DNA from 2 places in the Microbacterium sp. NPDC089698 genome. Region 1 is predicted to be linked to the other one. Evidence: predicted binding sites of a transcription regulator. Region 1 holds the regulator's gene; the other holds the start of a gene.

Region 1 (3,203 bases):
GCGGAGAACCTCGACGGCTTCGACGTCACCGAGAACGGCTGGGTGCAGTCCTACGGATCCCGGGCCACGCGCCCGTCGATCCTCTGGGGCGACGTCTCCCGTCCTGCGCCGATCACGGTCGCGTGGTCGGAGTACGCGCAGTCCCTCACCGCGAAGCCGATGAAGGGCATGCTGACCGGCCCGGTCACGATCCTCGCCTGGTCGTTCGTCCGCGACGACCAGCCGCTCGCCGAGACGGCCAACCAGGTCGCCCTGGCGCTGCGCGACGAGATCGCAGACCTCGAGGCCGCCGGGATCGCCGTCATTCAGGTCGACGAGCCGGCGCTGCGCGAGCTGCTGCCGCTCAAGAAGGCCGACCAGCCGGCGTACCTCGACTGGTCCGTCGCCTCGTTCCGCCTGTCCACGGCGGGTGCGGAGACGGCGACGCAGGTGCACACGCACCTCTGCTACTCGGAGTTCGGCGTCGTGATCGACGCGATCCGCGCGCTCGACGCCGACGTCACGTCGATCGAGGCTGCGCGCAGCCGCATGGAGGTCGTCACCGACATCGCCGCGGCCGGCTTCGACCACGGCATCGGCCCCGGCGTGTACGACATCCACTCGCCGCGCGTGCCCGACGCCTCCGAGGTCGAGGCGCTCCTGCGCCGTGCGGTCGAGGAGATCCCGACGCGCCAGCTCTGGGTCAACCCGGACTGCGGCCTGAAGACCCGCGGCTACGAGGAGACCAACGCCTCGCTGCGCAACATCGTGGAGGCCACCCGCCGCGTCCGCGAGGACGTGTCGGTCGCGGTCTGAGCGACCGCGCCGGACGCCGTCCTTCGTCGAGGCCCCCTCGCAGCACCGAGGCCCCCTCTCAGATCCGGATCTGAGAGGGGGCCTCGGTGCGCAGAGGGGGCCTCGACGTGGATGGAGCGGGGAGCGGGAAGGCGCGGATCAGACCGCCCGCAGCACCGCCACGACCTTGCCGAGCACCGTGGCGTCGTCGCCCAGGATCGGCTCGAAGGCGCTGTTGCGGGGGAGCAGCCACACGTGGCCGTCCCGGCGGCGGAACGTCTTGACCGTGGCCTCGCCGTCGAGCATGGCCGCGACGATCTCGCCGTTCTCGGCGGTGCCCTGCGAGCGCACGACCACCCAGTCGCCGTCGCAGATGGCCGCGTCGATCATCGACTCGCCCGAGACCTTGAGCATGAACAGGTCGCCCTTGCCGACCAGCTGGCGGGGGAGGGGGAAGATCTCCTCGACCTGCTGCTCCGCGGTGATCGGCACTCCGGCCGCGATCCGGCCCACGAGGGGCACGAGCGCGGCGTCGCCGACCGAGGGCGCGGCGTCGGCCGGGTTCTCCGTGGAGAGGCCTGGCAGGTCGATGAGGACCTCCATGGCGCGGGTCTTGCCGGCGTCGCGACGCAGGTAGCCGCTGAGCTCGAGCTGCCCGAGCTGATGCGTCACGCTGCTGAGGGACTTGAGGCCCACGGCGTCGCCGATCTCGCGCATGCTCGGCGGGTAGCCGTACCGGGCGATCGAGGTCTGGATGACCTCGAGGATCGCCATCTGCTTCGCACTGAGGCTCTTGCGGCGCCGCGTCCGCGGGGCCTCGGAGCCGAGGTTCGCACCGTCGCTCATGCCATCTCCTTCGTGTGCATCGGGCCCTCGCGGATCCGGGGAATCGGCATGGATTCGCGGGCGGCGATTCGAATGTCGGTGGTCCGTGATGGGGTCTTCGTATCGAAACCGTATCCGAGATCGGCGCGGAATCGATAGATCTGTTCGAGCGTGTCGGCGATTCATCGGAACCGATATTCGAAGAACGCTTGACAGATGTTCGAACTCGAAAGTAGTTTCGGTACGTAGGTTCGCCTCTCCAGAGGCCCGGATTCGAAGATCCTCCACAGAGGATCCCGATCCGGGGAGAGGCGGACCGACACAGACACTGAGGAGAAGCACCATGAGCAGCATCACCTTCGCCGGTCCGGTTCCCGCCACGCGACTGCGGATCACCGCACGCGGCCGGCGCGTGCTCGCCGCGCTGGTCGCGCTCCCGGTGGCTGCGGCGATCGCGTTCGCGGCGCTGAGCGGCGGATCCGCGCTCGCCTCCGGAGAGCAGACGACGGGCAACACCTTCACGACCATCACCGTCCAGCCCGGCGACACCCTGTGGTCGATCGCGGGCGAGGTGGCGCCGAACGCCGATCCGCGCGACGTCGTCGCCAAGATCTCCCAGCTGAACCTCGTCGACGGCGGGGTGATCGAGGTCGGCCAGCACCTGGCCATCCCCGCGGAGTACGGCGCGACCGGTCGTTGATCTCGTCATGCGGCGCGTACGCCACAGCTGGGCCGCCTAGCATGGCAGGGTGACTGCCTCGCTCGACGACTTACCCCTTCGCGACGACCTCCGCGGGCTGCGCCCCTACGGCGCCCCGCAGGCGCCGCTGCCCGTGGCGCTGAACGTGAACGAGAACACGCATCCGGTTCCCGAGCAGGTCGCGAGCGACATCCTCGACGACATCGCCGTCGCGCTGCGCGACGTCAACCGCTACCCGGACCGCGAGTTCACCGAGCTCAGGGAGGCGTTCGCCGGTTACCTCGGCCACGGCCTCGGGGCCGCGAACATCTGGGCGGGCAACGGGTCCAACGAGGTGCTCCAGCACATCCTGCAGGCCTTCGCCGGCCCCGGCCGCTCCGTGTTCGGGTTCGCGCCGACCTACTCGATGTACCCGCTGCTCGCGCAGGGCACCGGCGCGACCTGGATCGCCGGTACGCGCCACCCCGACTACGAGCTGACCGTCGACGAGGCGGTCGCGCAGGTCCGGGAGCACGATCCCGACGTGATCCTGCTGTGCGCACCGAACAACCCCACGGGCACGCCGCTGCCGCTCGATGTGATCGAGGCGGTCTACGAGGCCGCGCGCGGCATCGTGATCGTCGACGAGGCCTACCAGGAGTTCGCCCCGAAGGACTCGCCGAGCGCACTGACGCTGCTCGAGGGGCGGCCGCGGCTCGCCGTGTCCCGCACCATGAGCAAGGCCTTCGCCTTCGCCGGCGCGCGGGTCGGCTACCTCGCCGCGGATCCGGCGTTCATCGACGCGCTGCGTCTCGTGCGCCTTCCGTACCACCTGAGCGCGCTCACCCAGGCGGCGGCCATCGCGGCGCTGCGGAACGCTCCCGTCATGCTCGCGATGGTCGACGAGATCGTCGCGCAGCGCGAT
Region 2 (3,203 bases), on a different contig from region 1:
CGACGGACTGGGTGGACGGCTATCTCGCCCGCAAGTACGACCTCGTCAGCGACTTCGGCAAGCTCTGGGACCCGATCGCCGACAAGCTGCTCACCGGAGCGGGCTTCATCGGCCTCGCGATCCTCGGCGAGGTGTGGTGGTGGCTGGTGCTCGTCATCCTGGTGCGCGAGTGGGGCATCACGGTGCACCGCTTCATGATCGTCAAGGAGCATGTCGTCGCTGCGGCATGGATGGGCAAGATCAAGACCACCGTGCAGGCCGTGGCGCTCTCCTGGGCACTGCTGCCGCTGCACGTCTGGATCGGGATGCCGGTGTGGTCGATCACGACCACGGTCCTGATGGTGATCGCGCTCATCCTGACGATTCTGAGCGGCATCGACTACGTGGTCGCGCAGGTGCGAGGCTCCCGCGCGGAGCGCGGCGCGGCCTCCTGATGTCCGCGGAGTCGTATCGCCTCGCGGCCGCCGTGCTCGATGCGCTGCGCGAGCGCGGGATGACGCTGGCCGTCGCGGAGTCGCTCACGGGCGGTGCGCTCTCGGCAGCGCTCGTGGAGATCCCCGGCGCCTCCGACGTGCTCAACGGAGCCGTGGTCGCCTACGCGACGCCGATCAAGGCCTCTGTGCTGGGAGTGGATCCGCTCCGTCTCGCGGAATACGGTCCCGTGGACCCGGAGGTCGCGCGGCAGATGGCCGCGGGCGCCCGTCATGCTCTGGCCGTGGACGGTCGCCCGGCGGCGGTCGGCGTCGCCACGACCGGCGTCGCCGGTCCCACCCCGCAGGGCGGGCAGCCGGTCGGCAGAGTGCACATCGGGGTGAGCGTCGCGGAGCGGTCGTTCAGCCGCGCGTTCCTGTTCGACGGCGACCGCTCGGCCATCCGGTCCGCCGCGGTCGTGGCGGCTCTCGCCCTGGTCTTCGAGGCGGTGACGGGCGGGGAGATCGACCCCGGCGCGCCCGGGTCCGATGAGCGGGAATAGAGTGCTTCTCGACGAAGTTGAGTCGGGTGTGCTCACATTCAATGCACAGGACGAAATACTAGTGTCGATCCCGAGAGGTCGGGTTAGACTGACCATCCGATCCGGCGCTTGGGGCCGGGCGATGGGGGAGAGGAGGTCCCGATGATTCTCGTACGACAGGAGATCGGTGACGTGCTGCGGGACTTCCGTCTGCAGAAGGGCCGCACGCTCCGCCAGGTCGCCGGCAAGGCGTCTGTCGCGCTCGGGTACCTCAGCGAGGTCGAGCGCGGACAGAAGGAGGCATCCAGCGAGATCCTCGCCTCGGTCGCCGAGGCGCTCGACGTCCCCATCTCGACCATCATGCGCGAGGTCGGCGATCGGATCGCCGTCCTCGAGGGCATGCAGGTCATCCCTGACGTCGTTCCCGACGAGCTCGTGGCCTCGGTCGAGTCCGAGCTGTCGCTGCGCTGACGGGATGCGGCGCAGCGAGTTCCTCCGTGCGGTCGATGCGGAGTTCGGGGCGCGCGGCGGTTCCCTCGTCGCGGACCTCGTCCTGAGCGCTGTCGGCGGGCGCACGGCCGCGCAGGCGATGGAGGCCGGCGTGCCGCCGCGGGACGTGTGGTTGGCGCTGTGCGCCGAGACGGACGTGCCCGAATCGCATCGCTACGGCGCGGGCCGGCTGGAGCCCCGGCGGCGCTGAATCCGGCCGGAGCCGATCGCGCGGTGTTCGATCGGATCATCCTTCCCTTCGGCGTGTCGTCGAAGACATGTTCGAGATGCGCGTATCGTCCTGCACAGATGATTTCGTGGTCGGGATCTGCACGACTTGCGGGAACGCCGGCTGAATGTCGGAGGCCCCGCCTAGCGTGTTCGACATGACCACGAGGTCATACGCCTTGTCGGAGAGCTCGCCCCAGCCGGGGCAGCCGCGACAGCCTACAGGCGGCAGTTCACGAGCACGAAGGAGCACGTCATGCCCTCTCCCGCAGACCGCGAGAAGTCCCTCGAGACCGCACTCGCCCAGATCGACAAGCAGTTCGGAAAGGGCTCGGTCATGCGCCTGGGCAGCGACGAGCGTGCTCCTGTCGCCGTCATCCCCACCGGATCCATCGCGCTCGACGTCGCACTCGGCGTCGGAGGACTGCCGCGCGGCCGCATCGTCGAGATCTACGGCCCGGAGTCCTCGGGTAAGACCACGCTGACCCTGCACGCGATCGCGAATGCGCAGCGCGCCGGCGGCATCGCCGCCTTCGTCGACGCGGAGCACGCCCTCGACCCCGAGTACGCCAAGAAGCTCGGCGTCGACATCGACGCGCTGCTCGTGTCGCAGCCCGACACCGGTGAGCAGGCGCTCGAGATTGCCGACATGCTCGTCCGCTCCGGTGCCATCGACCTCATCGTCATCGACTCCGTGGCCGCTCTCGTGCCGCGCGCGGAGATCGAGGGCGAGATGGGCGACTCGCACGTCGGTCTCCAGGCGCGACTGATGTCGCAGGCGCTGCGCAAGCTCACAGGTGGCCTGAACCAGACCAACACGACGATGATCTTCATCAACCAGCTGCGTGAGAAGATCGGCGTGTTCTTCGGCTCGCCGGAGACCACCGCCGGCGGTAAGGCGCTGAAGTTCTACGCGTCGGTCCGCCTCGACATCCGTCGTATCGAGACGCTGAAGGACGGCACGGAGGCGGTCGGAAACCGCACCAGGGTCAAGGTCGTGAAGAACAAGATGGCACCGCCGTTCAAGCAGGCCGAGTTCGACATCCTCTACGGTGTCGGCATCTCCCGCGAGGGCAGCCTCATCGACTTCGGTGTCGACCACGGCATCGTGAAGAAGTCGGGCGCCTGGTACACCTACGACGGCGACCAGCTCGGCCAGGGCAAGGAGAACGCGCGCAACTTCCTGCTCAAGAACCCCGACATCGCGGAGACGATCGAGACGCAGATCAAGCAGAAGCTCGGCATCGGCGGTGCCGCGGCTCCTGCGGCGGCGGCCGACGAGCTCGCGCAGCGGCGTCCGGCCTGACCCGTGCTGCGATGACGCTCAGCGACGGAGTGGGCCGTGAGCGATGAGAGGGGCGGGGCATCGTCCGAGGACGATCGCCTCGCCCCCGTGATCCCGCTGTTCGGAGGGCGCGGCGCGAACGCCGACGGCGAGCGGCCGCGCCCCTCGGGCGTGGCGCCCGTCGCGTCGTCCACGGAAGCGGAGTGGCGCTCGACCTGGGCTGCGGAGTCCGCCGCCGAGCGACGTGGG

Evidence for each region. The regulator LexA, encoded in region 1, represses DNA repair genes until DNA is damaged. The targets are predictions, from matches to a motif close to TCGAACANNTGTTCGA.
Region 2: the regulator LexA is predicted to act here: its motif matches at 1,712-1,727, upstream of recA (recombinase RecA).

Annotation. Positions count from the first base shown of each region.
Region 1 is NZ_JBIVHE010000007.1:265,912-269,114, forward strand. It holds gene metE (5-methyltetrahydropteroyltriglutamate--homocysteine S-methyltransferase) at 1-795, shown strand, start outside; gene lexA (transcriptional repressor LexA) at 934-1,620, opposite strand; gene ACIPY5_RS18170 (LysM peptidoglycan-binding domain-containing protein) at 1,943-2,299, shown strand; gene ACIPY5_RS18175 (histidinol-phosphate transaminase) at 2,349-3,203, shown strand, end outside.
Region 2 is NZ_JBIVHE010000001.1:776,467-779,669, reverse strand. It holds gene pgsA (CDP-diacylglycerol--glycerol-3-phosphate 3-phosphatidyltransferase) at 1-434, shown strand, start outside; gene ACIPY5_RS03745 (CinA family protein) at 434-973, shown strand; gene ACIPY5_RS03740 (helix-turn-helix domain-containing protein) at 1,115-1,423, shown strand; gene ACIPY5_RS03735 (DUF3046 domain-containing protein) at 1,428-1,652, shown strand; gene recA (recombinase RecA) at 1,926-2,975, shown strand; gene ACIPY5_RS03725 (regulatory protein RecX) at 3,012-3,203, shown strand, end outside.